4 regions of the Exiguobacterium sp. s7 genome follow, and region 4 is predicted to be linked to each of the others. Evidence: riboswitches for the same ligand, from Rfam matches in the RefSeq annotation. Region 4 holds a riboswitch; each other region holds the start of a gene.
What was found. A riboswitch is a leader RNA that binds a small molecule or an ion and turns the genes downstream of it on or off. The one in region 4 is predicted to bind thiamine pyrophosphate.

Region 1: it holds a riboswitch for thiamine pyrophosphate, as region 4 does, so the genes downstream of both, tenA (thiaminase II) here and thiT (energy-coupled thiamine transporter ThiT) in region 4, are expected to answer to the same signal.
Region 2: it holds a riboswitch for thiamine pyrophosphate, as region 4 does, so the genes downstream of both, KNP79_RS04990 (YkoF family thiamine/hydroxymethylpyrimidine-binding protein) here and thiT (energy-coupled thiamine transporter ThiT) in region 4, are expected to answer to the same signal.
Region 3: it holds a riboswitch for thiamine pyrophosphate, as region 4 does, so the genes downstream of both, thiW (energy coupling factor transporter S component ThiW) here and thiT (energy-coupled thiamine transporter ThiT) in region 4, are expected to answer to the same signal.

What each region holds. Positions count from the first base shown of each region.
Region 1 is NZ_JACSLO010000007.1:64,525-72,088, reverse strand. It holds gene KNP79_RS10240 (tetratricopeptide repeat protein) at 1-70, shown strand, start outside; gene KNP79_RS10235 (DUF2194 domain-containing protein) at 52-1,899, shown strand; gene pelF (GT4 family glycosyltransferase PelF) at 1,896-3,314, shown strand; gene pelG (exopolysaccharide Pel transporter PelG) at 3,295-4,743, shown strand; TPP riboswitch at 4,805-4,909, shown strand; gene tenA (thiaminase II) at 4,992-5,666, shown strand; gene thiM (hydroxyethylthiazole kinase) at 5,663-6,451, shown strand; gene thiD (bifunctional hydroxymethylpyrimidine kinase/phosphomethylpyrimidine kinase) at 6,451-7,287, shown strand; gene thiE (thiamine phosphate synthase) at 7,259-7,564, shown strand, end outside.
Region 2 is NZ_JACSLO010000002.1:468,245-475,808, reverse strand. It holds gene KNP79_RS05005 (energy-coupling factor transporter transmembrane component T family protein) at 1-410, opposite strand, end outside; gene KNP79_RS05000 (ABC transporter ATP-binding protein) at 407-1,738, opposite strand; gene KNP79_RS04995 (ECF transporter S component) at 1,731-2,306, opposite strand; gene KNP79_RS04990 (YkoF family thiamine/hydroxymethylpyrimidine-binding protein) at 2,299-2,892, opposite strand; TPP riboswitch at 2,972-3,072, opposite strand; gene KNP79_RS04985 (GTP-binding protein) at 3,135-4,328, opposite strand; gene KNP79_RS04980 (hypothetical protein) at 4,431-4,694, opposite strand; gene KNP79_RS04975 (SMP-30/gluconolactonase/LRE family protein) at 4,707-5,588, opposite strand; gene rlmN (dual-specificity RNA methyltransferase RlmN) at 5,762-6,823, opposite strand; gene KNP79_RS04965 (amidase family protein) at 6,893-7,564, opposite strand, start outside.
Region 3 is NZ_JACSLO010000007.1:104,919-112,482, reverse strand. It holds gene KNP79_RS10515 (YcxB family protein) at 1-407, shown strand, start outside; gene KNP79_RS10510 (GNAT family N-acetyltransferase) at 389-868, shown strand; gene KNP79_RS10505 (hypothetical protein) at 863-1,129, opposite strand; gene thiW (energy coupling factor transporter S component ThiW) at 1,193-1,681, opposite strand; TPP riboswitch at 1,746-1,844, opposite strand; gene KNP79_RS10495 (hypothetical protein) at 1,869-2,189, opposite strand; gene KNP79_RS10490 (aminoglycoside phosphotransferase family protein) at 2,232-3,200, shown strand; gene KNP79_RS10485 (hypothetical protein) at 3,202-3,948, opposite strand; gene KNP79_RS10480 (hypothetical protein) at 4,041-4,733, opposite strand; gene KNP79_RS10475 (AAA family ATPase) at 4,832-5,752, shown strand; gene KNP79_RS10470 (DUF58 domain-containing protein) at 5,756-6,808, shown strand; gene KNP79_RS10465 (ribonuclease FAU-1 family protein) at 6,873-7,412, shown strand; gene KNP79_RS10460 (tetratricopeptide repeat protein) at 7,462-7,564, shown strand, end outside.
Region 4 is NZ_JACSLO010000001.1:202,943-210,506, reverse strand. It holds gene KNP79_RS01070 (DAK2 domain-containing protein) at 10-1,692, opposite strand; gene KNP79_RS01065 (Asp23/Gls24 family envelope stress response protein) at 1,715-2,077, opposite strand; gene rpmB (50S ribosomal protein L28) at 2,331-2,519, shown strand; gene KNP79_RS01055 (thiamine diphosphokinase) at 2,578-3,165, opposite strand; gene thiT (energy-coupled thiamine transporter ThiT) at 3,165-3,737, opposite strand; TPP riboswitch at 3,814-3,914, opposite strand; gene rpe (ribulose-phosphate 3-epimerase) at 3,934-4,590, opposite strand; gene rsgA (ribosome small subunit-dependent GTPase A) at 4,592-5,476, opposite strand; gene pknB (Stk1 family PASTA domain-containing Ser/Thr kinase) at 5,521-7,458, opposite strand; gene KNP79_RS01030 (Stp1/IreP family PP2C-type Ser/Thr phosphatase) at 7,464-7,564, opposite strand, start outside.

The DNA of each region.
Region 1 (7,564 bases), on a different contig from region 4:
CGTACCGTATGAGTACCGACTGTTGTTTGAAGAATGGAGTGACACGACATCATGGAAAAACGAACTGTAATCTCATTCTCGCTCTTCATCGTCTTATTTTTAGTCGTCGTCGGTGCGATTCAATACTTACGGATCCACTCGCTACACACGTTGTTGCCAAACGTCGCCGAGCAACAGATGAACATCGACCAGTTGAAGAGTGATGCCTCGGCAAAAGCGGGTGAGCATCAGCTTCAAGTTTATCTCGTCCGGGATGAAGGTGATTTGGCGGTCGAAACGGCAGACAACCTGCTGTACGGTCTGCAGTATGCGAAACTTGACGTTCGCGAAGTGAACCCAGGCGCCGTCGGATCGATTGCGCCATCTCCATACACCATCATCATTTTCACGGGTGAAGATACGACAAGATGGCCGTTCGTGGAAATGAAACGTTATGTCGAACAAGGCGGGAACCTCGTCTTTGCGAATCGGTTTAAAGATCCGGCATGGAACGCGTTGACCGGAATTGAAGAAATCGGTGAGTATGTGCCGGATGTATACGGCTTGAATTTCGAGGAGTCGATTTTTCCGGGCTATGTCGACTTGAATCCACCAGACGACTTATTTGTCCATAGCGTCGTCGATTTTGCGATTGCAGACGAGGCCAACGTCATGTTGTCAGCTGAAGGTTTCCCAATCCTTTGGGAATACGAAGTCGGTGAGGGAAACGTCCTTTATTGGAATACGACAATCACCAACCAAAAGATGATCCGCGGTCTGTTCGTGCAGACGCTCGGCACGATGCCGCCGGCGTTCGTCACAGCACAAGCAGCGATCAAGCTCATGTACATCGATGATTTCCCGGCACCGGTCATGGACGGGAAAATGAAAGACGTGTCCTCGACCCCGCTCGATAAATCGGTCAAAGACTTCTTCGCCGAGGATTGGTGGGAAGATATGGTCGATTTGGCGAAAGATGACGATTTGATTTACACGGGTGCCATGATCGGGACGTATGAAGAGGAGATGGAGCTCGTCGACGAACAGTTGATCAAACGGGGTGAGTTCCCAATGCTCTACTTCGGTCGCAAATTGATCGCCCACGGTGGGGAAATCGGACTCCATGGCTATAACCACCAGTCGCTCGTCACGGCCGATGAACCGATTGACCCGACGTACGGGTACATCCCCTGGCAAGATAAAGACGAGATGAAACGGTCATTGCTTCAAGCCGAGTCCGTGTTTGAGAACTATTTCCCGGCCGAGACGCTCAAGTCATATGTCCCGCCGTCGAACGCGCTCAACCGGACTGGGGTCGATGCGATCGCCGAAGCGTTGCCAGAACTGCGCACGATTGCTTCGCTCTACACGGGGGAGCCGGAGAGCGGAGACTTCGTCCAAGAATTCGAATTTGATGCGACGCATCCGAACTTGTACCATTTCCCGCGTGTGACAAGCGATTACGGGGAAGAGCGCGGATCGATTTTTCAAATAGTCGATGCAATCGCCAACTTCGGTGTGTTTTCCCACTTCATTCACCCGGATGATGTCATCGACCCCGACCGGGCCTTCGGTCGGGATTGGGATACGATGTTCGCGAGTCTTCGCAAAATCGTCCATGACGTGAAAGATCAATATCCGCACCTCGAGGCATATACGCAACACTACGCGACCGAAAAGATGATCACATACCAACAAGCTGATTTGAACGTCACGTTTGATGAGTCGACCGTCTATTTGGCCGGGGAAGGTCTCGTCAACCCCTCTCATTTCACGATTCGCCTCAAACCAGGCCAATCACTTGAGACGGGAGAGTTTGACTTTGGGACGGTCGAACAATGGGAAGCCGACCGTCCGCTCTACCTTGTCAAACTGACATCGGCGAACGCTGAAATCGCCATCAAGGGGGAAGCGCAATGAGAATCGGACTCGTATTAGAGGGCAGTTATCCATACGTGAGCGGAGGCGTCTCAAGTTGGACGCAGACGTTGATTGAGGCGATGCCCGAAGTGTCGTTTGAAATCATTTCGATTCAACCGACCGAGAAGCGTCCGGAAGAGATGAAATATGTGTTCCCACCGAACGTCTCCGGCATCACCCATCTATATTTGAGCGACGTGGGCGAGCGGGCGAAAGGGCGATTAAAGTGGGGCGCTGAGGACGAACAGAACGTATCGGACTGGCTCATGTTGAAAAGTCCGAACCGGCATGCGCTTCGTTTGCTTGGGAAAGAAGTGCCTTCAAGTCAGGCGTTTTTCGCAAGCGAGTTCTTTTGGAAAAATGTCAAGGCGGCCTACGCCGAGGAAATGAACGGGGGTTCGTTCATCGACTATTTCTGGATGTGGCAGAGTATGTACACTCCGATTTTACGGGTGCTCCATCAACCGCTCCCGAAAGTCGACCTCGTTCATTCCGTGTCAACGGGTTATGCCGGTGTGGTCGCGTCCTACATGAAGGAGACGCAAGGGATTCCGTTCATCTTGACGGAGCACGGCATCTACTCGCGGGAACGCGAGGAGGAAATTTTACAGTCGTATTGGATTCCGGCGCCGTATAAGCCGAGGTGGGTCCGTTTCTTTCACCATTTGTCGCGTGAGGCCTATAACGCGGCCGATGAGATCATCACCTTGTTCGAGCGGAACCGCGAATATCAGGAGTGGATTGGCGCCCCGAGCGAGAAGACGAAAATCATCGCCAACGGCATCGCCGATCGACAAATCCAGGCGACGGTCGATCGCCCTGAGCACGATCTCTTTCAAATCGGGGCCATCGTCCGCTTGGTGCCAATCAAAGATTTGAAGACGATGATTTACGCCGCCAAGATTTTGCAGGAGCGGCATCGTCTGTTCAAACTGACGATCATGGGACCGCTCGATGAGGATGAAGAATATGCGGAAGAGTGCCGTCTGCTCATCGAACAGAGCGGACTGAACGATTATGTCGAGCTTGTCGGAAAGGTTGATGTCCAAGCCTATTTGCCGAAGTTTGATTTACTTCTGTTGACGAGTATCTCGGAAGGTCAACCGCTCGCGATTCTTGAAGGAATGGCAGCCGGCATCCCGTGGGTCGCGACCGATGTCGGGGCTTGTTCCGAGCTCCTGTACGGCCGAGAAGACGACCCGTTCGGTCCAGCCGGATTTATCGTGCCCCCGGTTCATCCGGAAGCGGTCGCGGACAAGGTCGAGTGGATGATGGATTATCCGCAGGAGCGGATGCGTTTCGGTAAGAACGGGCGGGAGCGGGTCCGTCAATACTATCGTCTCCAACAAGTCGTGGACCGCTACAAAGCCATCTATGAAACGAGGAGGGAACAGTATGGCGGGCATCGGGTTTAAGCTGCAGAAGTTGTTCCAAGAAGACTACTATTCGTCCAGGTTGAAGGCGTACACGTTCTCGGGCCTCGTCACATCCGGACCGTGGTTGATCGTCATCTTGGTCGTCGGGACGATTCAATGGTTGGCGTTCCAAATGCCGACGTTATCGCTCGCCGAACGGACGCTTTTCATGATCTCGGTCTCGTACGCGTTCATCTTCTCGCAAATCTTGTTCAGCTTCCAACAGCTCGTCGTCACCCGATATGTGGCGGACTTGTTTTACGAGAAGAAGGCACATGAGATTTTCCCGGTCTTCACCGGGATGCTCAAAGTGACGATCCTCGCCGCGACGATTCTGTACAGTATCTTTTGGCTATTGTCGCCGCTCGATTTTCTGTACAAACTGACGTTGTTCGTTTTATTCATGACGATCAATGTCATCTGGGTCATGTTCTTGTTCTTGAGTGCCGCCAAGTATTATCAAGCGGTGGCCTATAGCTTCTTGCTGGGCGGACTCATCTCGGTCGGGAGCGTCTATGCGATTAGCCGTCTCATGGTCAATCCGTCGAGTCTCGAGCTGTTGCTCGGTTTCACGGTCGGGATGATTGTGACGTTGTTCGGGTTGTTCTTCGCGATGCTCCGGACGTTCCCGCTCCGTTACGCGGTGAAAGAGTTCTCGTACTTCAAGTACTTCGACCGCTATCCAGACTTGTTCGCCATCGGCGTGTTGTACGTGCTCGGGATTTGGGTCACGAATTTCATCATCTGGTTCGGTGAAGGACGTGTGATCGTCGCGGACTCGTTCTTGTTCAACCCGTATTATGACACGGCCATCTTTTGGTCGTACTTGACGATCATCCCGACGCAACTCCTGTTCGTCGTCGCCGTCGAGACTCGGTTTTATGAGCGCTACCGTACGTTTTATGGATTGATTAACTACGGCGGGGCGCTCCATCAAATCGAGAAAGCGAAACAGACGATGACGTCGGTGCTGAAAAATGAGTTGATTCGACTCGCGCGGAGCCAAGGCGTCGTGACGTTGTTCGCCATCCTCATGGCAGGCGTGTTCGTCAGTTGGATCGGCGTCCCGGATGAGATCGGTCAAATCTTTCGGATGACGACGCTCGCGGCGTTCGCGAACGCGATGATTCTCATCTTGACGTTGTTGTTGCTCTATTTCGAGGATCGACGCGGGGCATTGTTCGTCAACATCTCGTTCTTCACGTTGAATGCGTTGTTCACGCTCTTGCTCTTGCCGCGCGGCATCGATTGGTACGGCGTCGGCTTTGCCGTCAGCACGACAATCACGTTCTTCTTGGCCGGCCTGCGTTTGATCTATTACATGGGCAAAGTCGATTATTACGTGTTCGCGGCCTCGAATCGACGCAAGCTTGGTACCGAACGGTTCTCCCAAATGGGGACGTTGTTGAACCGTCACTTCTCGCGATAAAGGGTTTTCAACAAAGATAAAGACTGATATGATGTGGTCGTAGACGACCGAATTTCATAATGTTTACCACTAGGGGAGTCGCGTGACGCGGCTGAGATGGACGAGGTCCAGACCCTTTGAACCTGATCTAGTTCACGCTAGCGTAGGGAAGTGGGCGAACCGATTGTTCTCGTACACTTTGTGTAAATCCGACGCCGCTTCCGTTATGGGAGGCGGCGTCTTTTTTTATAACAAAGGAGGAGACATGAATGACATTCACCGCACATCTTCGACAAGAGGCCGATGCCTTGTTTCAAGCCAGCTTTGACCATCCGTTCGTCCGCGAGCTCGGAACGGGTGAACTCGACGAGGCGAAATTTCGGCATTACGTCATGCAAGACTCATATTATTTGAACCAGTTCTCCAAAGTGCAGGCGAAAGGCGCGACCCTCGCCCCGAACATGGAAGTAGCGAGCCGCTTTTTGACGCACGCGCTTCATACGATTGAAGCGGAGCATGCGTTGCACCGTGAGTTTTTCACCTTGCTCAACGTGACGGAGGCGGAGTGGGCGACGTTTGAGCCGGCCCCGACGGCTTACGCCTATGCGCTCCATATGCAACAGGCCGGTCCGACGCTCGGTGATGTGCTCGCGTCGATTTTGCCGTGCTACTGGGTCTATTATGAGATCGGGGAGCGATTAAAAGATGCGACACCCGATCATCCGATTTATGCGACGTGGATTGCGACGTACGGTTCGGAATGGTTCCGCGATCTCGTCGAGGAACAGCTTGAACGGCTCGACGTGCTCGCCGGACAAGCGACAGCGGAAGAACGGGTCCGGTATCAACAGCTGTTCTTGAAGAGTTGTTATTATGAGCATGCGTTTTGGGAAATGGCGTGGACGCTCGAGTCGTGGGATTTACCGGCGGGGGTGACACGATGAAGCGCGACTTATGGGACAAAGTCAGAGCCGAACGGCCACTCATCCATAACATTACGAATATCGTCGTCGCTAACTTTTCGGCGAACGGGTTGCTCGCCATCGGCGCTGCGCCGGTGATGGCGTCAGCCGTCGAAGAAGTCGCGGACATGGCGTCTGCGAGCGATGCGCTCGTACTCAATATCGGCACACTCGATGCGACGACGGAACGTACGATGATTCGAGCCGGACAGGCGGCGAATGAATCGAGCCGGCCGGTCGTCTTCGATCCGGTCGGTGTCGGGGCGACCGCGTTTCGACGTGACGTCGCTACATCCATTTTGCAACACGTCCGCGTGACGGTCATCCGAGGCAATGCCGGAGAAATCGCGACATTGATTGGTCTCGACGCGGCGGCGCGCGGCGTGGACGCTGGGGAAACGCGGGTTGATTTGAATCACATCGCACGCGCGGCGGCACGACGCTACAACTGTGTCGTTGCCGTGACCGGAGAGACGGATGTCGTCAGCGACGGGGACGCGACGATTGAAATCAAAGGCGGCACCGCAGCAATGGCCCGGACGACAGGGACCGGTTGTTTACTCAGTGCGGTCGTCGGTGCGTTCCTTGCGGTCGAATCCGACGCGTTGACGGCCACGGCGACAGCGCTCGCCGGATATGCGCGGTGCGGCGAACTGGCTACCGCTTTGGCGGATGGACCGGGCGACTTCCCCGTTCATTTCTTGAATGAACTCGGCAAGATGACAGCCGTCGAGTTGCCGAGCGACCGCATTGAGGTGGTGTCATGATGCGGCCGCAAGTATTGACGATTGCCGGTTCGGACTCTGGCGGGGGAGCAGGAATCCAAGCCGATTTGAAGACGTTTCAAGAGCTAGAGGTGTTCGGGACGAGCGTTCTGACGGCCGTCACCGCTCAAAATACGCACGGGGTGCATGGGGTCGAAGCGGTGTCGCCGGAACTCATCACGCAACAACTCGATGCAATCGGTTCGGACTTTTCGATCGCAGCATGTAAGACCGGGATGTTATTTGATGCGGCGCGCATCGAGGCGGTCGCTACCGGGGTGAAACGTCATGTCTTCAACCGACTCGTCGTCGACCCGGTCATGATTGCGAAAGGAGGGGCCCCGCTTTTACAGGACACGGCGGTCGATGCGCTCAAGACCTCCTTGTTGCCACTCGCGACAGTCGTCACACCGAACGTGCCGGAAGCGGAAGTGCTGACCGGGTTGACGATTCGATCGTTTAATGATCGTCTCGAGGCGGCTCGGCGGATGTTAGCGTACGGCGTGCGCGCGGTTATTTTAAAAGGCGGCCATCTCGAAGGTGAAACTGCCGAAGACTTGATCATGATGGAGTCGGAAGTGTTCCTTCTCTCGGCCCCGCGCATCCAGACGAGCGATACGCACGGTACCGGTTGTACATTTTCGGCGGCGCTTACAGCGGAACTTGCCAAAGGTCGTTCTATCATGGAGGCGGCGGTGACGGCGAAGCGGTTCATTCAAAGCGCCATCACCCATGGCCTCGAGATCGGCGCCGGACACGGACCGACGAACCATTGGGCATATGTGGCGTATGGAGAGGAGGGTGTGACGATTGAATCCATCAAGGCGGGCACTCGCTGAACAGTTGCGGCTTTACTTCGTATGCGGGACACCGAACACGAAAGACATGTTACGGACGGTCGAAATGGCACTCCAATGTGGCGTGACATGTTTTCAATTTCGTGAAAAAGGTAAAGAGGCACTGTATGGGGATAAAAAAGAAGCGATGGCAAGGACCCTGCAAGCACTTTGTCGTTCGTACGACGTCCCGTTCATCATCAACGACGATGTCGAACTGGCGGCGCGCATTGATGCGGACGGCGTGCATATCGGACAAGACGATGCCGAGGCCGTAATC
Region 2 (7,564 bases), on a different contig from region 4:
GGTGACAGCTTTCCTTGTTGCATCAAACTGTAGACGAACCGTTTCGGGTCCGTCGTCAGCGTGAACAGAAGCGACAAGGCTGTGAATGCCAACACACGCAAGGAGAGCGTCGCTGCTAGCATCACATTCTCGTCGGTCACATCATTGCCAAACAGCTTGAACACGACATCTCCGCTTGATTGCTTTCCAAAGACGAGCGTCGTCCACAATGTCCCGAGCGCGGTCAATAAAAATGGGATCATGTACAACCCCCATCTTCTCCAGCTCACAGCAGAGAATAGCGTTTGAAGTGTAACTGTACCGAGAAAAACAGCAAGCGGAGTCCAAGGGTTATACATGAAGGCGAGACCGAACATGAGACATGCCACGGTCAGAAATTTAATCGTCGGGTTCATCTCATGAAATGTCATCGCGATTCCTCCATCAATAAGCCGTGGGTGCGTAGTAATTCTTTTTCATCCCAGAGTGAAGCGTCATATGGCCCACTCAAGTCGCCGTCACACATCAAATAATATGTGTTCGCAATCCGCGCGAAGCTGAGGTCGTGCGTCACAAACAAAATCGTCTGGCCGGATCGTGTTCGTTCGACCATTAAGTCATAGAGCGCACGAAGCGATACCTCGTCTTGTCCGGCAGTCGGTTCATCAAACGCAATCAGTTGTTTATTAGACAGCATCATCACTCCGATGGCGAGCCTTCGTTTTTGACCGTGACTAAGGGAGAGTGGATGGTGGTCACGCACTGATTCGAGCCCGAGCCGCGTTAAGACGTCCTCAATCGGGCGATTATGGCCATATGCAAGTTCTCGGGTCACATCATTCGTAACGAATAGATGCGCCGGTGATTGCGGGACGAGGCCGACTTCACGATGTTTCCGGGCTAGGCTTCGCAGCCATGTCGACTTTCCGCTACCATTTCGACCGAGCACCGCAATGAGATCACCCTCAGCGACCTTTAACTCGCTCGCTGCTAATTGAAATGTTTTTCGTTTTAATTCCGGTATGTGAAATAACATTTCCTTTCCTCGTTCAACTTTAATTGGAGAGAACGCATAATCTGGTCGGACGATGAACGGTCCATCATAGTCGATGCGCCCACTCACGAGCTTTATTTGTCGGTTAAAAAAATCACCCCATATGTATGGCCGATGCTCGATGACGACAACGTTTACGGTCTGTGCGACGCCGTCGAGCCAACGAACGAAATGATGGGCGGTCTCAGGATCGAGGTGAGCGAGCGGCTCATCGAGGAGGAGCCACTCGGGACGGCCAATCAAGGCACAAGCGACGGCAATTTGCTGCTTCTCACCCCCCGATAGGTCATGAATGGTACGGTGACGATAATCGGTCAAATGCAACGCCTCTAACATTGTGGTGACACGGGCCATCATCTCGTCTCTCGCGACGGCAAAGTTTTCGAGCGTGAAAATCAATTCTTCTTCGACCGTCTGCATGACGAACTGACTGTCCGGGTCCTGAAAGACCGTTCCGACGCGCCGGTTCACTTCGCCAGCTTCATACGTATCATAAGAGCGATCGAACAAGTGCAATCTGCCCGTCACGATGCCATCACAATTGTCCGGATAGAGACGATTCATCAAAGCGAGCAATGTTGATTTTCCCGACCCACTTGCCCCTGTAATGACCGTTCTCCCTTTTGTTAGACGTAGTGTGATATCCGTCAAGACATCGCATTTCTTGTTCGGATAACGAAATGTCAGATGTTCTGCCTCAACCATGCATACGGTCCTGTCGCGCGAGAGCATACCCATCAAGCGCGCCCGTCCGAAGCAACAAGTCGCTCAAAATCTTACCGCCCAGACCAGCAATCAACATCCCGCTCGTTGCGCGTAGTGCGAACATCGTAGCCACATATGTCGGACTGAGGGCATTGAGCCCTCCCATGACGTACGTATATGCGAAACTTGTCACAGCAGCACTGAATCCGGCGAGCATGAGCACCCAAAGATCATAGCGTTTATAACCCGTCAAAGCGAACGCCGCTTCGGCGCCGATCCCTTGAACGATCCCGACTAAAATGATGCGCGGTCCGATGGCGTTGCCAATCATCATCTCAATCGTCGCCGCAAGCACTTCGGATAAGAATGCAGCCCCAGGCTTGCGAATGATATAAGCTGCGATAATCGAGACGATGAACCATATCCCAAAAATCCATTCGTAGGCGATTGGTCCAATCAGACCGGCCCACAAGTTCCCAGCATGGACGAACGCCAAATAGACCACCGCGAACACGACCGATAAAATCGACAACAAGACGATTTCTTTTAACTTCCACGATTTAAGCATCCATGCGTCCCTCGTGTGACGGGCTGTTCACGCTGAACGTCACCGTCATGACGACGTGGCTTGTCTTCTGTCGGACGCGATCAAACGTCGCCTCATAGAAAGCGAACACCGGCTCGATGTCCCCATGTATGCCTGAGGCGTAATGCATCGAGTCATTGAAGACACCCCGCTCTTTCGCAAAAGCGATTTCTTCGTAGATGATGTCCATGTAGTTCTCATCACCGAGCGGATAGAGCGCGAACTGTGAAGAGACATATTGCGGACCGACGGGACCATTAAGCGGTTCGCTCGACACAACGAGCACTTCATCTCCGGCCGTATCCCCTGGACACCCGACCGAGAACGTCCCGCTCATCGACACATGTTCCCCTGTCTTCGTCGCGTGTGACAGCACGGTCTTAGCCACATCGAATACATGCTCACTTCGTCCACGGATGACCGTCGACACGTCATCGGTATGTCGCCAGACGTTTTGTAAATCCGTCTCCTTCAACGCCCCTTTGATGATGCTCACGAAATCAGTCGTCATCGGGCTCAGTGTAAAGCGGAAACCGACGATCGGGCTCGTTCCACATTGTTTGTTCATGTTCTATTCCCCCTTATTATGTGTACACAAAAAAGCCGCATCCATGAGAATGCGGCCACTCGTCCAATTTTAATCCATTAGAAAAAGTGCCACACTTCCTCACGCCGGTATTACCCGGATCGAGTCATAAGGGATTGGAGCCATGCTCACATCTCAGCCGAAGCACCCCTAGTGTAGTCCAATGTATGCGGTTGTTCATGCAAGAATCAGTATAGACGACCGCTTTCATTTTGTAAACGGTCTTATGAGAACGTGACGACCTCGTTCCCCGGAAGTGTGTCCCGGAGCGTCGACCAATCCAGCGCCATCTCCTCATCTGTCAGCAGACAGTGATCGAGCTCTTGTTCGATGATGGCTCGATCCATCCGCTGCCCAATCAAGACGAGCTCCGTCTGTCGGTCCCCGTACGGTTCGACATAGTCGGCGGCGAGTTCCGGTTCGGCCGCGAACATGTGACGGCGCTCTTCTTCCGGAAGCGTCGCGAGCCAGCGTCCGGCATGTTCGAGCGTCGAGGCGTAACCCGCTTGTGAAAACAGACAGGCGAGGTCGTTCCGTGAAGCGATCCATAAAAACCCTTTCGCACGGACGATTTCTTCCGGAAACGTCTCAATCCAGGCATGGAGACGCTCCGGGTGGAACGGCCGACGCCGACGGTAGACGAATGAGCTGATGCCATACTCTTCCGTCTCCGGCGTGTGCACATCTGTCTCAAGTTCTTGAATCCACCCGGCCGCATGCATCGCCTGTTCGAAATCGAACAAATTGACATCCAACAGCTCGGTCAATTCCACGTTCGCATGGACAGACGTCAACAGCTTCGCGGTTGGGTTGAGCGCCTTCAACAGTCCGGTCATCTCGCCGAGTTCGGTCTCGGTCACGCGATCCGCCTTGTTCAAGACGATGATATCGGCGAATTCGACTTGGTCGACGAGCAGGTCGACGACTTCGCGGACGTCCGTCGCCTCGATCGCCTGCTTGCGTTCATGGAGCGACTCGCCCGAGTTGAAATCTTTTAAGAACCGAAACGCATCGACGACGGTCACCATCGCATCAATATAGACTCGGCTCGTCAAATCGATGCCGAGGGCGTCATCGGCATATGTAAACGTTTGGGCGACCGGGATCGGCTCTGAGATACCGGACGACTCGATGATGATTCCGTCGAGGTCCCGGTCGTTCGCAAGCTCTGCTACCGCCTCGAGCAGGTCCTCACGGAGCGTGCAACAGATGCAGCCGTTCGATAGTTCGACCAACTTTTCGTCCGTCCTTGAAAAACCGCCCTGTTCAATCAATCGCTCATCGATATTCAACTCGCTCATGTCGTTGACGATGACGGCGTATTTCTTGCCCGTCCGATTGTTCAATATGTGGTTCAATAGTGTCGTCTTACCGCTTCCTAAATAACCGGACAGCACGGTGATCGGGATTCGTCTCATTCTACCCACTCCTAAATCGTAATGATTACTTTTTAGATAATGACGGGTCGGTGACGTCTTGTCAAGAAAAAAACACGCCCGTTTCCGGACGTGTTCTCCTGCCTATTCCTCTAACGCCTTGCGTTCGGCCTCTGAGCGTGGATAGGCGTTCGCCTGCCATTCGGCTCGATAAATCGAGTCGAGCTGGGTCAGACCGACCTCATCCGCGTCCTTGTCGGCATCCACACTCGGCGTCTCATCCCACCGCGGATTCAAATACGTATGATCGTCTTCCCGGTTTGCCTCCAACAGCTTTTGAATCCCGACCCGGGCGACCGCCGCGAGCGCCAAACCGATTCCCGCACGAACGAGCAATCGTTTTACCATCTTCGTACCTCCTTATCGACCAAACCGATAGAGCGGCATCCCTTTCACATCTGTATCAATTTTAAAGACCGACCCTGCGTCCGGATGGGCCTCGAGCGCCGCGTCATCCATTCCTTCGCGCGCCGTCGTGATCGCAAGTTGTTTCAAGTCATCACTGACGAAACAGCATGACGTGACGTTCGGGGCCGGCACGAGCACCTCGAGCACTTTTTCACCCGTCTTCGGGTTCCAGCGCGAGACGCGTCCGCCCGCGAAGTGGGCAATCCATAAAAAGCCGTCCTCATCGGATGTCATGCCGTCCGGGAATCCTTCCTCATCTTTGAAATCGATGACGACTTCCCCATCCCCGAGTGTTCCTGTTTTCAAGTCGAACGGGTATTTGCGGACCGTCTCGGTCGGTGTATCGATATGGTAGAATGTCGAGTGGTCCGGAGACCATGTCAGACCGTTCGACAGCGTCAGTTCACTGAGCATGACCTCGGTCGTGCCGTCACGGTTCAAGCGATAGAGCGTCGCCTCGTTCTCCTCGTCGTTGAGATGAAGCGTCCCGGCAAAGATTCGTCCGTACGGGTCGGCCTTTCCGTCGTTGAAGCGAAGATCCCCTTCCGGGTCATCGAGTTCGACGAGTTTATCGAGTCGCTTCGATCCCTCGTCCCATTCATAAATGCCGTCTTTCAAGCCGACGACGACGCCGTCTGTCACTTTCGGGACCGCAAACCCGATCTGTTGTCCCATATCGAACGATGACAGCTCGTCTTCCTTTTCGTCGTACCACCAAAGTGTGTGTCCTTCGATGTCGACCCAATAGAACCGTTTCAGTTCAGCATCCCAACACGGGCCTTCCCCAAGTGTATTTCTGACTCGAATCCATAACGCAGCGTTTACTGTCTCCATTGAATTGCCTCCACTCTCTACATTGATTTCAACTGACTATTCCCTGAGCGGACGAGGTCTATTCAAGATTTTTCAAAATCGTTCCGCAGAGTTAGGGGCGATGTCCGTCTTTCCTTCACCGGAGCGGCTCTATGAAAAAAAACTCCTTGAATCATTCGATTCAAGGAGTCCACTTATTTCGCACCTTCGACGTTCATATGTTTACTGCGCAACTGGCCGCATGCCGCATCGATGTCAGTCCCGTGCTCAAGGCGGACACCGGTGTTGATGCCACGCTTCTTCAAGACATCATAGAACGCCATGATGTCCTCCGAGGTACTGCGCTCGTATTGGATATGCTCGTTGACCGGGTTATACGGGATCAAGTTGACGTACGACTTGTCCTTAATATCGTCGATGAGCGCCGCCAATTCCTCGGCGTGCTCCGGTAAATCGTTCACTTTCGACAGGAGAATATATTCGAACGTGATTCGTTTGTTCGTCTTCTCGACGTAATACCGGATGGCCGGCATGAGCTTGTCGAGCGGGAACGCCCGGTTGATTTTCATGATTTGCGTCCGCAGCGCGTCGTTCGGCGCATGGAGCGACAGCGCCAAGTTGATGCGCAAATCGAGGTCCGCGAACTTGTAAATCTTGTCGGCGAGTCCGCTCGTCGAGACGTTGATTTTACGCGGCGCGATCGCGAGACCGCGCTCGTCCTTGACGACACGCAAGAAGTCGACCAAGTTGTCAAAGTTATCGAACGGTTCGCCGATCCCCATGACGACGATATGGCTGACCCGGGCCCCTTCGCCGACTTCGTCCAAGTAGTGTTGAACGGTCATGATTTGTTCGACGACTTCGCCCGCCGTCAAATCACGTGTCTTCTTCAAGAGACCGCTCGCACAGAAGCTGCAGCCGATATTGCACCCGACCTGCGTCGTCACACAGACCGAACGGCCGTACTTATGTCGCATGAGCACAGTCTCGATATAGTGCCCGTCGTGTAGTTTAAGTAAAAATTTGACCGTCCCGTCGCCCGCCTCTTGTTTGACGAACAGGTCTTGCGTCGAGATGACGTATTCGGCGGCGATCGCCTCACGCACCTCGGCCCGTACCGAGATGTCCTCGATTTGTTTCACTCGGTCGATGTAGAGCGAGTCCCAAATTTGTCTCGCATGGAAGGCGCTGTATCCCCAAGAGACACACGCTTCTGTCAGCTGATCGAACGTCAGCCCGTATATAGATGGTTTCATTGCTATCTGTCCTTTCTTCAATCCGCATACGTACCATTGTAGCGGACGTGGACGACGGGTGCAACGTTCTTATAACGGTGGAACGGGACGCGAAATATGCCGCTCGAACGCATACGCCAGACGGATCAAGTCACGTTCGGCATAACTCGTCCCGGTGAACGACAGGCCGAACGGCGCCCCGCTCGCTTTCAAGCGATATGGGATCGTGATGGTCGGATGCCCGGCTTTTGCCGCCATGTCATAGTTCAAATCGTGAGGCAAGACGAGCGCGTGCAACTGCTGTTCGTTTAATAGGCGGTCGAGTCCGTCCGTCTTGGCGTCACGCACGTCATCGAGCCGGCGCGTCAAATAGGCCGCCTCGATGAGACGTCCCGACAATCTTTCCGCTTTCTCGAACGTCTTTTGTCCGTGCGGGATCGTCTCAGGATGTCTGTTGTTCCAGTCCATCAAATCCGACAACGTCTCGTACGGGAGCGTCGTCGTGGCCAGGTACGCCTCGATCCCGAGTTTGAACTCGTGGTACAAAATATCGCCTTGGTCGAGTGTATCATGGGCGGGCAGTTCGACTTCGACAAGGTCGATGCCGCTCTGTTTCAACAGCTCGGTCGTCTCACCGTATAATGCTTGTTCTTCTGCTGATAAATCAGCTTTGACGATCCCGACACGCATCCCGACCGCTTGGCGCTCGTCGAGGCACGTCCGATACGGCGGGCCGGCCGGGAGGTTGAGTGTCGCCGGGTC
Region 3 (7,564 bases), on a different contig from region 4:
TGCAGCGAATCATCGGACCACTTATCTTTTTAGGCGCTGCTTTCGTGCTGGCGACGTGGCTCCAAGAGACGGACTGGTGGCTGTACGGGATATACGGAATCGCGAGCGTTCTGTGGTTCCTATATTATCCGAAATACTTTGAACGGCACGTCCGGAAGCAGACGCGGCGTCTCATCGACGAACGCAGCAACGAAGGTATGCTTGGCTTGCATACGATGGATTTGGAGGAAAACGGTCTTCGCGATTTAAACGAATTCGGCGAGACGCGTGTGTCATGGGCAGGAATCAAGGAAGTCGTCGAGGAGGACGATTATGTGTATCTATACAACTCCTCGGTTAGCGCCTATATCTTGCCGAAGCGCGGACTGGACATGGAAGAGGTGCGCCGATGGCTGCCGATACGCTGACGATTCAACTCGTCGATGAAACGAACCGGGATGCCGTAGTCGCCTTGACCGTCGCTTCTGACCAAGCCCGTTTTATCGAAACGAACGCCGAATCGCTCCGCGAGATGGAAACCGATGTCAAATATGCGTGGCAGTGCTATGCACTTTGTCGCGGTGATCATCCCGTCGGCTTCATGATGATTGGGGCCGAGAACAAGGTGGAGCGTTACATCTGGCTCGATCGATTTATGATCGATGTGACAGAGCAAGGGAAAGGAATCGGGTCACGCTTTTTACAGTTGGCACTCGTGTGGATTCAAGAGCGATTCGATGTGGATGACCTCATCCTCAGTCTCCATCCGACGAACGAACCGGCGAAACGATTTTATGCGAAGGGTGGATTTGTCGACAGCGGCTTGATTGATGAGGCAAACGGGGAAGAGATTTGGGTGTATCACGTCAAACAGGGACAGCCGTCATAAGTCGGCCGTCCCTGCTTTTGTGGACGATGTATTTTGGACAGCGTTGCCCGCTTTGAAAAAGAGGAAGATGGCAGCCACTCCGAAAATCGAGATGAACACGTTTTGAAGCAACACATCGACGAACATCGGCTCGCTGGAAAACGTGCCCGTCGCAATCTGGGCATTCCAGCGGGTGAACGTGGCGATCCGTTCGAGCGTGTACAAGAGACCGGACATGAACAGGCAAGCGGTGGCCGCCAATAATAGCGTCAATCGATTCAAGAAATGACCTCCTAATATCTGATATCCTGATTTTACCATTTACTATCAGTGGGAGGGAAGTATTTATCGCTTCGCCGTGAGCGGTCGCAATTGCTTGACCCGAGCCAAGACAATCCAGCCGAGCACGGCCCCAGTCACACTCGAGGCAAGGAAGGCTGGGAAGAAGAACAGCGCCCCGAACTCGGTCCCCATCAACACCTTGGCGTACGGGACGGCGACGAGCGAAGCGATGAGGCCGGTCCCGATGACTTCACCAAATGCGGCGAAGGCTACGCGGTTCGTCTTCATATAGAAGACCCCGGCCAAAAGCGCCCCAATCATACCTCCGGGAAAGGCCAAGAGCGACCCGGTACCGGTCATGACACGGACGATTCCGGTCACGAACGCAACGAGAACGGCCCCGATCGGCCCGACGGTGACGGCGGCGATGACGTTCACCATATGTTGAATCGGATAGGCACGGGCGACACCGGTCGGAATCGAGATGAACAGGGAACCGATGACGGCGATGGCGATGAGCATCGCCATCCAAGTGAGTTGTTGAATACGCATAGATAGTCTCCTTTCAAAATGAAAACGCCACTTCTCCAAGTGGAAAAGTGGCGTGGAAAGACAGACGAATCCCACACCACTTCCCTACGCTGGTATGAGCCAGATCAGGTTCGAAGGGTCCGGCGCATGCCGTCTCAGCCCGAAGGCTCCCCTAGTGGTCGTTTATTAACATGAGTATAGCATACCGTCATTTGACGCGGTCGAGCTTTCGTGGTCGGAACGTGACATAGATGATGCCGACGAACAGACCGTACAACAAAAGGGAGAAGACGAGATTGATCAGCCACGGGAGTGTCCCCATGAACACGGCGACGGACGCGTTTTGAAACCAGACGAGCGAGAGCGACAGCCCGACAAAGCTGAGAACGAGCGTTGTCCAAAAGCCGACATCTCGGCGCTTGAACAGACGCCAAACGAGCAGCCCGATGATGAGACTGACGATGGCCGTCGCCCCTAAGTACATATACAAGATGGCATCGACCGGGTATGAGTAATATACAACGTCCATATCGTTTCCTCCTAGGAGATGATGAAAGAAAGGGTGAACAGGATGAGACAGGCAATCCCATGGCGTGACCGATCGTTTCGTGAACGGTTCGAACGATGGATTGAGGCAAACGTGCCGAATGCGAGGTGGCACGTGATCAAAGATACCGATTTGACGTACTTGCTTGTTGGCGCGCTCGATGAGGAACGTTACTACGCCAAAGCGGTGACCGATATCAGCCGCGGCGAGGCCGGATTGTCGGCGTTTCTGGCCGAGCGGCATCCTGATTTCGTGCCTGACGTCATCGCCATCGATTCAGCCCGGAACTGGTTGCTCATGCGAGACATCGGCGGAGAGGCGCTACGTGAACGACCTGACGTGAGTCGATACGAAGCGGCGTTGCGTCAATACGCACAGCTGCAGCGACAGGAGATCGACCAGATCGAGACCTACTTGTCTTACGGCATCCCGGACCGCCGACCGGCCAAGTTGAAGGGCGAAATTCGCACGTATTTACCTGAGCTCTGCGCCGGGCTCGAGCAATACAAAGCCGAGGCTATGCTCGCGCTTCAAGATGAATTGATCGCGATGTGCGATGAGCTGGCGATTGGGATGCCGATGAGTCTCGAGCACGGTGATTTGCACGGCGGCAACATCTTCTGGCGGGAACGGACGAATGATTTGTGTATCCTCGACTGGGGCGACGCGACCGTCACGCATCCGTTTTTCAGCGTGCGCGTGTTTTGGAACGCGCTGTACGACTTATTGCCGGAAGAAGACGAGGTCGCCTGGTATGAACAGATTCAAACGATGCGTACGGTTTACTTGGAAGCGTGGAGCGGCGTCGCACCCGAAGACGTGCTTTGGCGTCACTTGTTGATCGCCGAAGAGCTCGGTTGCGTCTATCGGGCACTGTCGTGGCATGTGTATGTGACGAGGTACCGGTACGATGTAGCTGAGTCGAGCGATAAGCCGGCGCAATGGCTCAATTTGCTACTCGAGTACCGGGACTTGAAACGACGTGTCCGATAAGTCATTCATACTTCTCAAGTAAGTTTTCATAATCCGTCTCGCTCCAAAACAGCGGAGCAATCGACTCCGGCCCTTTGAAGATCTCACCGCCCCGGTCATAGACGATGGCATAGCCACCCTCGACCTCAAAGACGATCAAATCGGCCTTCACTTCCTTGACCCCGTTCCCCGCGATGATGACGTTCTCGAGCGGGTCACGCGCGACTTGCACGCCCCATTCGTCGAGCTCGACGATGAGTGCGGACGTATAAGCGTGACGGTTATAGAGCGCCTGAAACTCGTCTTCGGTCAAAACGACGTCCGTTGGTGGGGCACTCGTCCCATATTTTCGTTTCTCGATTTCTTCGACGAATTGGAGGAACGACGCCTCTTGCCAAAACAGCGGCGCGACCGACTCGGGGCCGTTGGCGATGTCTCCGTTCGCGCTCTCATAGACGGTGGCGTACGTGCCGTCGTCAAGTTTGAACGGATGAATGTCGGCGTATGTATGATGGATGCCGTCGCCGGCGATGACGACGTGCTCGAACGTCTCGCGGAACGGGGTGAGTCCATCGTTCTCGAGTGCCTTCAAGAGCGGCGGGACTTTTTTATATTGGTCGAAGACGTCTTTAAAATCTTCTCGCGTCCAAGCGGTGATGTCTTCGGGCGACGGCTCATTTGTATCGGCTGGGACGATGGGTTGCTCAACGGAATCGGTGCACCCGGTCAATAAAAACACACTGAATCCGAGTAGGCCTAGGCGTTTCATCAATCAAACCTCCTAAGAAAGTTACATTTTTTTCCTGTTCTCAATGAGCGTAGCATGTTTGCCAGTCATTGAGAACCCGGGTACTTTCTCGCTCAGGGTTGCCGCTTCAAGTAACGGTCGAGTGCCTCGTGAAATCGTTGTTGCTGCTCGAACGGGATGTCACGATCGGATGCGGGACCATAACGAATCAGATGATAGAGCGAGGCGTCGATATCTGTCAGCTCGATGCGTTCGAACCAGTCGACGACCGTCTCATTCGTCCGAAGTTTTAACTCAGGGGCGAGCGACGCGTTGAACGTGATCAGCCAATCCCTCAGTTCGATATTCGTGAGCATCGGGAACGTCCGTGCCTCAATCGATGTGTCCGCGTTGAGAGACAGTGGCGCCAAGGCGTTCTGTCTACTAGAGAACGTGAATCCTTTTCCCCGTCGACGACGCAGCCATCTACGCACGCCATAGACGGTCAACCCGATGGCGGCAAGGAAGGCGAACAATGTGCCGAGTCCGCCTGGGGCATCACCATTCCCGCTACCAAATTTGAATTTGAGCATCTTTTCCTTCGGGCGAGGGTCTCCCTCAAATTTGGGCCCTGTCGTTTTCCCCATATCGATGCCGCCTGTTTGCCGCTTATCCTCTTCTTCTCTGTTCACTTCCGTCACGTTAATTGGAGCAGGTGTATTAATCGTTTGGAACCAACTGAACGCCTCCTTGCTGACAAAGACGAACGTCACAACGAGACAAGCTGTCACAACAAGATACCCTATAAATCGAGATGACCACTTCATCCTTTCCCTCCTTATCGGAATGTTCAGACTATTTATTGTCTATATTACCATAAACAGGTAAACTTCGAATAAGACATCTACCAACGGAGGGGAACGAAATGGGAATCGAAGCGGTCATCAAACAGTTGAATGAAGTGTATTTGGGGAAAGGTGAAGTCGTCCGGCTCTGCTGCACGGCGCTTCTCGCCGAAGGGCACATCTTGCTCGAGGACGTACCTGGAACGGGGAAGACATTGCTCGCAAAAGCGATTGCCGGCAGTTTGGACGGGTCATTCTCGCGCATCCAATTTACGGCCGATTTGCTCCCGTCCGACGTCATCGGGACCGACTACTTCAATATGCAGACGCAAGGCTTTGACCATCGGCAAGGTCCGATTTTCGCGAACATTGTCTTGATTGATGAAATCAACCGGTCTGTCCCACGCACCCAGTCGGCGCTGCTCGAAGCGATGGAGGAACGACAAGTCTCAATCGGCGGGAAGACGTATCCGATGCCGAAACCGTTCTTTGTCATCGCGACGCAAAACCCGATTGAATCGGCCGGGACGTTCCCGCTCCCAGACGCGCAACTCGACCGGTTCCTCATCTCGATTCCGGTCGGCTATCCGGACGCCGTCGAAGAGCGAGAACTGTTGTTGCAAGTGTTGACCGAGACCCGCAAACACATCGAGGCCGTGACGTCACTCGCCTCGCTGCAAGAAGCGCAGGCCGAGACGAGACAAGTCGCGATTCAGGACGATGTCCTCGACTATATGCTCGGTCTCGTCCATGCGACCCGGGCGCACGCGTCCGTCGAGGTCGGAGTCAGCCCACGCGGCGCGATCGCGTTGCTCCGCGCTTGTCAAAGCTATGCCTATTTGGCCGGCCGACTGTACGTCATCCCGGAAGACGTCAAAGCCGTGGCGCCGTATGTGCTTGCCCATCGGATCAGCTTGACGCTCGAAGGCGGCATCAAGTCGACGAAAGCGAATGTCATCGCACACATTTTAGACACCGTGCCCGTGCCGGTCGAGGGCTGACGGATGATCCTGTCCACGCACGCTTGGTTGCAGCGCCGGCTCCTCCCTATATATCTCGTGAGCGGAGCCATGCTCGTGTTCTTCCCGTACGTCTATGGGTTGGGCTATCTATGTTTCATTGTAGCGAGTGCGATTTGGATGCTCGAGCGGACGCGGCAACAACTTGAGCGACACATCGATCTCCGGTTCACGCAATACGAAGAATTGCTGTTTGTCGGAGATGAGAGTCGAATCGTGTTGGTGGTCGATGGGGTGGATGAGTTGGACCGGCTCGGACTGCCGCTGCGGGTTCGTTTGAAGTCGAGCTCAGGGATCAGCTTTCCGGCGCATGAGCGCCTTCCGAACGTGCTCGACTATGAGGTCGATGTCGGTCGAGCCCGGCACGAATTGGTCGTGCGCGCCGAGTATCGCGGTCCAGCCATGTTCGAGGAATGCGTCATCGCCGTCACGCTCCCGTTTCGCCTTGGGACGTATTTGTATGAACGACCGGTCGATACAGAGTGGACCGTGCTTCCATCGCTCCTGTTACATCCACCGGTCGGGACGAAACGGCTAGCGCTCGGGGACCGGCCGCTTTTGGCGTCACCGCTTCGAAATCCGTTGCAACTGATCGGGTCGAAACCGTATGAAGGGGAACCGGTGAAGGAAATCGATTGGTATGCGACCGCCAAACTCGGACGACTGCAGTCAAAAGTATTTCAACAGACGACGCTCGATACGTTCACGTTTGCCTTGGATTTGACCGGTCCGTCCGGTTATACGCTCCATCACGACTTCGAATCGCTCATCAGTCAAACCGCCTTCGTCACATCGCGCCTGTTAAAAGAGGACTGCAAAATCGAGTTGTTTTTAAATCGATTCGATGAGGATGGGACGATGCTCCATGTCCCGCTTCAGGAAGGCGAGCGCGGCATTCGATTCATCTTGCTGCAGTTAGCGACGATTCACCCAGGCAATCGCTTCATCTCGACAGACGCCTTTACGCGGATGGTCGAGCGAAAACGATTGAAGCAAAGCCACCTCGTCTGGTTCAATCAACACAATCTGTACGATTGAACAGGGAAATGTCGGATTTTAGCGAACTCTTTACGTATGAATTGGGTCAAAAGGAGAGAGACATATGCCAAAACGGAAATTTGCCAATCGTCGAGACTGGGAACGGATTTTGCAACATCGCTACGCGCAAATGGAGGTACATGATGACCGTTTCTCTGGGACCGTTGCCTTGTTTCAAATCGATGCGGTCCGCGCACCTCAATATAAGATGCACAAGGGAGAAGAGTTCATCGTCGCCGATGCCGGTTACAGCTGGCTCCAATATTTCCCGGACGACGAGCCGTTCGGTGTGACCGTCATGTTTAATGATGAAGGGCACATCGTTCAATGGTACATCGATATCGTCGAAGCAATCGGATACGAGGACGGAATCCCGTATATGGACGACTTGTTGCTCGACATCCTCATCTTCCCGAACGGGGACGTTGTCCGCAAAGACGAGGACGAGTTCGAGGAAGCGACGGAGGCCGGAGAACTGACGCCGGAGCTCGTCGAGCAGGGCTGGCGTGACTTCCATGCGACGCTCGACCGGATTGAACGTCGGGACTTCGTCTATTTCGACTTGGCGAACGAGCATTACACCGAGTTGAAGCAAAAACTTTGAACGGCCTGTTCCCTTTGGTACAGTGAAAGAAAAAACAGGGGGACGAATCATGAAAATCATCAATACCGAGACGTGGTCGCGCAAGAAGCACTACGAATTCTTCAAGGCGTTTGACGCTCCGCATTTCAATGTGACGGCGAGCGTTGATGTGA
Region 4 (7,564 bases):
AGTTACAGCTTATTCCACACTAAAAATGTAGGAGTAGAGCGGTTGTTTCCCGTCATGAACCTCGATTTCGATCTCGTCGTTCTTCGACTCGATGTACGCCGAGAGTGCCTCCACGTCTTCTGCTGACGAACCTTCGCCCGTCAAGATCGTGATGATCTCGTCGTCGGCATCGACGAGGGCGTCGACTAATTTCTTCGCCGCTTCGAGGCTCGAGGCCGATGAGGCGACGATTTTCTTCTCGGCGATCGCCATGTGGTCGTCTTTACGAATCTCGACACCGTCGATGCTCGTATCACGGACCGCATACGTCACTTGACCAGACTTGACGGTACTAGCCGCCGTCTTCATGACGCTTTCGTTCGTCTCCACATCGGCTTCCGGGTTGAACGCGATCGCTGCCGCAAGTCCTTGTGGCACCGTCTTCGTCGGAATGACCGAGACGCCGCAAGGTGCGACCGATGCCGCTTGTTCGGCAGCCATGATGATGTTCGAGTTGTTCGGGAAGATGAAGACATGGTCCGCGTTGGCCGCTTCGATCGCCTTGACGATATCTTCCGTCGACGGGTTCATCGTCTGACCGCCTTCGATGACGTGAGCCGCACCGAGTGAACGGAACAAGTCGCTGACGCCTTCACCCATCGCGACCGTGACGATTGCATACGGTGCTTTCGCCTTCGGAGCCGTCGGTTGGACGCCATGTTGGTTCGCGCCGTGCTCTTCTTCTAAAATAGTCGAGTGCTGTTGACGCATATTCTCGATTTTGACAGCGACGAGTTCACCGTAACGCTGTCCTTTCGTGATGACGTCGCCTGGCGTCTCAACGTGAACGTGAACTTTAAGCAACTCTTCATCTGCGACGACGAGGAGTGAGTCCCCGAGTTCAGACAGTTCGTTGCGGAACGCGTCCTCGTTGAACGGGGCATCCTTCAACTTCGCATCTTGGAAACGAACCATGATTTCCGTGCAATAACCGAACTCGATGTCTTCGGTCGACATGAATCCTTGCGCGGCGTGGGCATGATGTTCGGCTTCGATGAGCGCATCCATGACCGGTGCATGTGGCTTCTCGAGCTCTTTTCCTTCGAGGCTCGCAAGGAACCCTTCATAAATAACGAGCAAGCCTTGGCCGCCCGAATCGACGACGCCGACTTCTTTCAAGACCGGCAATAAGTCCGGCGTCCGCTCGAGTGAAGCTTTCGCTTCCACGATCACACGTTCCATGAACTCGTTGAAGTCGCTCGTCGACTCTGAAGCACGGAGCGCTTCGTCGGCCGCTTCACGAGCAACCGTCAAAATCGTTCCTTCAACCGGTTTCATAACCGCCTTGTATGCCGTGTCGACACCACGTTTCAATGCCTCGGCGAAATCGACTGTCGACACTTCGGTCTTTCCTTCGATCGCTTTACCGAAGCCACGGAACAATTGGCTTAAAATAACACCGGAGTTCCCGCGTGCCCCCATCAAGAGACCACGTGCAAACTTCGATGAGACGTCAGCGATATTTGCCGTGTTGAGTGCGGCCACTTCCTTCGCACCCGATGTCATCGTCAAATTCATGTTCGTCCCCGTGTCGCCATCCGGCACCGGGAAGACGTTAAGCGAATCTACATAATCCGCATTCTGGCTCAAGTTGGCCGCACCGTTCGCGACCATGTTCGCGAACACCAATCCATCTAAACGTTTTAAACCCACACCAAATCCTCCTTCGTTCTCGTCAGTCATTCGTCAGACGAACGCCTTGTACGAATATGTTTACCGACGAAACGTTTAATCCTAAAGTTTCACCGAGCGTGTATTTTACACGGCTTTGCACGTTATATGCGACTTCCGACACTTTCGTCCCGTAGCTCACAATGATGTGCATGTCGATATGTACGTCTTCTCCATCTTGACGTACGACCACGCCTCGGGCGTAGTTTTCACGCTTCAATAGTTCTGCAATCCCGTCTTTCAATTGAGCTTGAGACGCCATTCCCACAACGCCGAAACATTCCATCGCCGCACCGCCTGCGAGTGTTGCGACCACGTCGTTCGTGATGTCAATATTGCCATATGTTGTCTTCATTTCAATTGCCATATGGAGTAGCCTCCTTCATTCGGAATGATTCCTTCACTACATTCTACAATAAGTACCTAGTTATTAAAAGAACCTGCTCCATAAACTCGGTCAATTGTAGCCGTAACCCTCATTCATTATTAAAATCCTTTCCAGTAATGTCAAGTTTTTTTCTTGTCATCCTATGATTTTCTAGTTGCATCGTGAAAAAACCCGTGCTAATATAAACGAGTGTCTATTAGGACGAACCCACATAAAAAAGGAGGGGAAACGCATGGCACGTAAATGCTACGTAACAGGTAAATCACCTAAATCAGGTAACAACCGTTCGCACGCACTCAACAAGACAAAACGCACTTGGGGTGTAAACGTACAAAAAGTTCGTATTCTCGTTGACGGTAAACCTAAACGAGTTTGGGTTTCAGCTCGCGCTCTTAAATCAGGTCTCGTTGAACGCGTATAATTTTTATACACGAACGAAATAAATCCCAGCGGCATTCGCCGATGGGATTTTTTTGTGTTCATTTTTTGACATACAGCACGAGGACCATACCTTCGTGCACGATCAAATCCGCTGATTCGCCGGCCCACTCGTTCGAAATCGTGAGCGCCTCATGGCTGACGACATCGTGACGGTCGAGCGGATATTTGACGCCGCGGATTGACACGTTCGCCCGCTTCCACGGGATGAGCGACAAATAATGATCGGCTTGACGTGGGAGCTCGTGACGCCCAGCTCCAACAAGACGAACGGTTTGCCCGGACGTGAACAAACGCATCTCTGGATATGCCTCGAGCAGCCCAATATTGCCGAGCGTCATGTCGAGGCGTCCACCGAGAGCGCCGTACACAAGCATCTCCGTCGCCCCGTGTCCACGGGCCGCCTCGAGCGCAATCTCGAGGTCGGTCACGTCTTTTTCAGATGGATAACGGACGGCGTCGATCGGCACTTCGCCCGTGAAGGAATCGAAATCGCCGACGACGAGATCCGGGTTCAGCCCGTGGTTCAACAGTGTCTCGTACCCCCCGTCGACGCCGATGATGTAATCGACGTCACGCGGGAGTCCCGAGATTGGTTCCGGGCTGGCCGCCACAATCAACACCCGCATTAGCGGAGACCCCGGGTCGCAAGCGTGGCGAAACGTGGTGCCGAGACGAACAAGAGAACGAGGACGACGGCCGACACGAGGAAGGACGGCAACATATACGTCATGTTATAAGCGAACGAATAGGCGACGACCGGCCCTTCCGCGTACTCGGCGAAGAACACGATCCCTGATAAGACGTGGGCGCCGTAGCGAAGCAAAGAACCGAGGAGCGCCCCGAGCACCAAGTAGGCGACGAGCGTCTTTTTTGCCTCGTCCTTGGCGGCCCGTTTCACTTGACCAGCGAACAGTCCGGCCATCCCGACGACACCGTAAGCGAACGTGTAGTCGAGCAGGAACTGGACCGGTGTGAAGATGTAAGCCCCGAACAGCAGTTGCAGCGTTCCGACGAGCGCTCCTGTCGCCAGTCCGCCTTTTAATCCATGGCGGTACGCCATCACAAAGATCGGCAACATCGCCAGGCTGATCGATCCGCCCTGCGGCATCCGGAACGGGATGAGCAAATCAAAAATCAAGCCGAGTGCGGCGAACAATGAGATTTCAATGAGCGCCTGTAGTTTTAAACGTTGTTTCATCTTATTCCCTCCTTATTATATGAGCGAACGACAAAAAGCAGCATGACGTAAACGCCATGCTGCTATCGAGTAGCAACGTGCATTTTCGCCACATCCCTACGTCCGTGTGAACGGAACAGGTTCAAAGGGTTAGCAAATGCCTCTCAGCCACAGAATGTGACACCCCTTGCGACAATATTTGTTGTTCTATCGACGATTATACACGAGAAGCGTGACGAATGCTATCGATTGCGTCTTTATAGCTCGGCTCGTTATAGATGGCCGAGCCGGCCACGAGCACATCAGCGCCAGCGTCGATGCATAATTTCGCCGTCTCAGCGTTGACACCGCCGTCGATCTCGATTTCAAAGTCGAGACGACGCGCTTGGCGCATCTCGCTCAGCGCCGCGATTTTCGGGACGACCGATTCGATGAATGCCTGGCCCCCAAAGCCAGGGTTCACCGTCATGAGGAGCACCATGTCGACGTCACCGAGCACGTGTTCAATCGATGACAGCGGCGTATGCGGATTCAAGACGACACCACACTTGGCGCCGGCCGCTTTGATTTGTTGCAACACGCGATGCAAATGATTCGTCGCTTCAACATGAACCGTGACGATATCCGCCCCGGCCTTGATGAAATCTTCGACGAACCGTTCGGGCTGGTCGATCATCAAATGGACGTCTAACACCATGTCCGACTTTTTCCGTAAGCTCGCTAACACCGGTAGGCCGATTGAAATGTTCGGGACGAATTGACCGTCCATGACGTCAAAATGGATATAATCCGCTCCGGCCTCTTGGACCGCCTTCACTTCTGCCTCTAAATTGGCGAAGTCCGCCGCTAAAATCGATGGTGCAATTTTAATCATGTCAGTACCTCCGTTGTCTATCGTTTAACTCTGCCATAAACGTAACATAATTCTCATAGCGGGTGGAAGCGATTTCTCCCGCCTCGACGGCCGCTTTGACGGCACAACCTGGTTCGTTCAAATGGGCACAACCGCGGAATTTACAGTCATCATGCCGCTCGACGAACTCAGGGAAACACCAGCGCATCTCTTCGACTTCGAGTTCTTCTGGGAACTCGAGGCTCGAGAAACCAGGCGTATCGGCCACGAGCCCGTCAGCGAGCGTGATCAGCGTGACGTGACGCGTCGTGTGCTTACCGCGCCCAAGTGATTTCGAGATCTTCCCGGTCGCAAGTTCAAGCTCAGGTGCGACCGCGTTCAAGAGCGAACTCTTACCGACCCCGGTCTGTCCGGCGAACACACTCGTCTTCTCCTTAAACGACCCGCGGATTTTTTCGATCCCCGACCCGTCCTCGGTCGACGTCTCGATGACCTCATAGCCGATGGAACGATATAAAGCCGCTGCTTCATGAATCTTCTCCCGTTCCGACTCCGTCAACAAATCCATCTTCGTCAAAACGATAATCGGATGGACTTGCTTCGACTCGATCAAGACGAGGAAACGGTCGAGCAGATGGAACGAGAACGCCGGCTCTTTTACCGAGAATAACAAGAACGCTTGATCGATGTTGGCAATCGGCGGGCGGACGAGATGGTTCGACCGCTCGTCAACAGCCAATATATAACCGGTACCATCCCCTTGGTCTTGGATGTCGACATCGTCACCGACGACCGGCGAGATGTTCCGGTTGCGGAAATTGCCGCGGGCGCGACAACGGATCTCTTGTTTTTCTTCCGTCATGACGTCATAAAATCCGCCTTGTAATCGAATAATCGTACCTTTCATTCCATTCCCTCCTTAGAAAAAGAGGCGACGCGCACGCCACCTCTTCATTGTGAATCTTTTGCTTGTGCGTAAGTCACCGTATCCGTGCGAACGACTTCGCCGTCGACTTCAATCGTCGCGGTTCCGACTTCGTCCGGTGCGATGACGAGCGTATACGAGTAAGTCGTTGTCTCCGTTATCTTATCACGCAACACCTCGACTTCGCCACGGGCGTCGACCGTCCGAATGACGACTTCGAGTGCCTCGGCTTCTTCGCCTTCAGCGGGCGGCTCGATTTCGACGTTGACTTCCCGTTCAATCGAGACGTCCGTCGGTTCGACCCCTTGTGACACGATGACGGTCAGTTCCGTCCCCGGGTCGACTGCCGTACCGGCCGTCGGGAGTTGACGGATGATTTGATTCGCAGGAACGCTCGTTGAATACTCATCACGTTTGACGATTTTCAAGCTATTCTGTTCGGCATACGTTGTCGCTTCCTCGAACGTATAGCCCGCCAAGTTGGCGAGTTCGATTTTATTGCTGCCGGTCGAGACGACGAGCGTCACCGTCTCTTCAGATGGGACGACCTCGTTGCCTGGGGCGATCGATTGGGAGATGACATCCCCGCTATCGACCGTCTCGGATGCCTCCGACTGAATCTCGATATCCGTGAACTCAAGATCTTTGAGCGTCCGCTCGGCCGACGACTGGGACAGTCCTTCAACATCCGGCATCTCGACCGTCTCTTTTCCGGCCGAGACGACGATCGTCACGGTCGTCCCACGTTTCGGCTTCCGCCCGGCTTGCGGTGTCTGCGAGATGACGTCGCCAGCGGCGATGTTGTCACTTGCCCGTTCAGTTGCCTCGACGACAAAACCGGCCGTTTCGAGCTCGGTCGTCGCCTCGTCGCTCGTCATGCCGATGACGTCCGGGACGACGGCACGGGACATCTCGTCAGCGATGACGTAAGCCCCAATCCCGCCACCGATCAACAGGAGCGCAAGCAAGAGCCAAAGCCACCACTTCTTCTTCCGTTTCGGTTTGTCTTTCACGGGTTCACTTGCTGCGACCGGTTGCTCCGGCGCCTCTTTGACGTTTGGCTCATCCGGTACGACCGGCGCCATGACGAGCGTCTGATCAAACGCATCTTGCTCAGCATTCGACCGCTTCGGTTCATTCGCACGTTCTGAATCAAGTGACGTCATGCAATCTTTTTTGAACGCGGCGACCGAGGCATGACGTGCGCCCGGTGACTTCGCGAGCGCCTGCATAATACAGTTCTCGAGCGCTTGCGGGATGTTCGGGTTCAAATCCATCGGTCGAATCGGGTCGTCTTGCAGATGCTGCAACGCGACGGCGACCGGCGTCTCGCCGATGAACGGCACCCGGCCGGTCACGAGTTCATAGAGCACGGCGCCGAGCGAATAAATATCTGACTTCTCATCGGCGAACTTTCCGCGCGCTTGCTCCGGGGAAAAGTAGTGGACCGACCCGAGGACCGACATCGTATGGGTCAGCGTCGCGTTCGACATGGCCACCGCAATCCCAAAGTCCGTCACTTTGACGTTGCCGCTCTGATCAATCATCATGTTTTGCGGTTTGATGTCCCGATGAATGATTCGATTCGCATGGGCATGGTCGATCGCATCACAAATCTGTCCCATGATGCGAAGCGCCTCGTCGACAGATATGTACTCTTCTTGCAAATATTGTTTCAGCGTCATCCCGTCGACATGTTCCATGACGATGTAATAGATGTCGCGTTCGTCTCCGACGTCGTAAATGGCGACGATATTCGGATGGTTCAGACTCGTCGCCGCATGGGCTTCTCGTTCAAACCGGCGTATAAATTGTTCATTATGCGAGAATTCAGATCGCAACACCTTGATGGCGACGGTTCGGTTTAAAATCTCATCGTGAGCCCGGTAGACATTTGCCATGCCGCCGCTGCCGATTTGCTGTTCGATCCGATAACGATCGTTGATTCGTTCTCCACTTCGCATCGGATTCATCCTCTCTTTCTATCTGTGAACTGGACGAGGGCAACAGTGATGTTGTCACTCCCACCCAAACGGTTGGCTCGATCGATCAATTGATCCGCCTTGACGT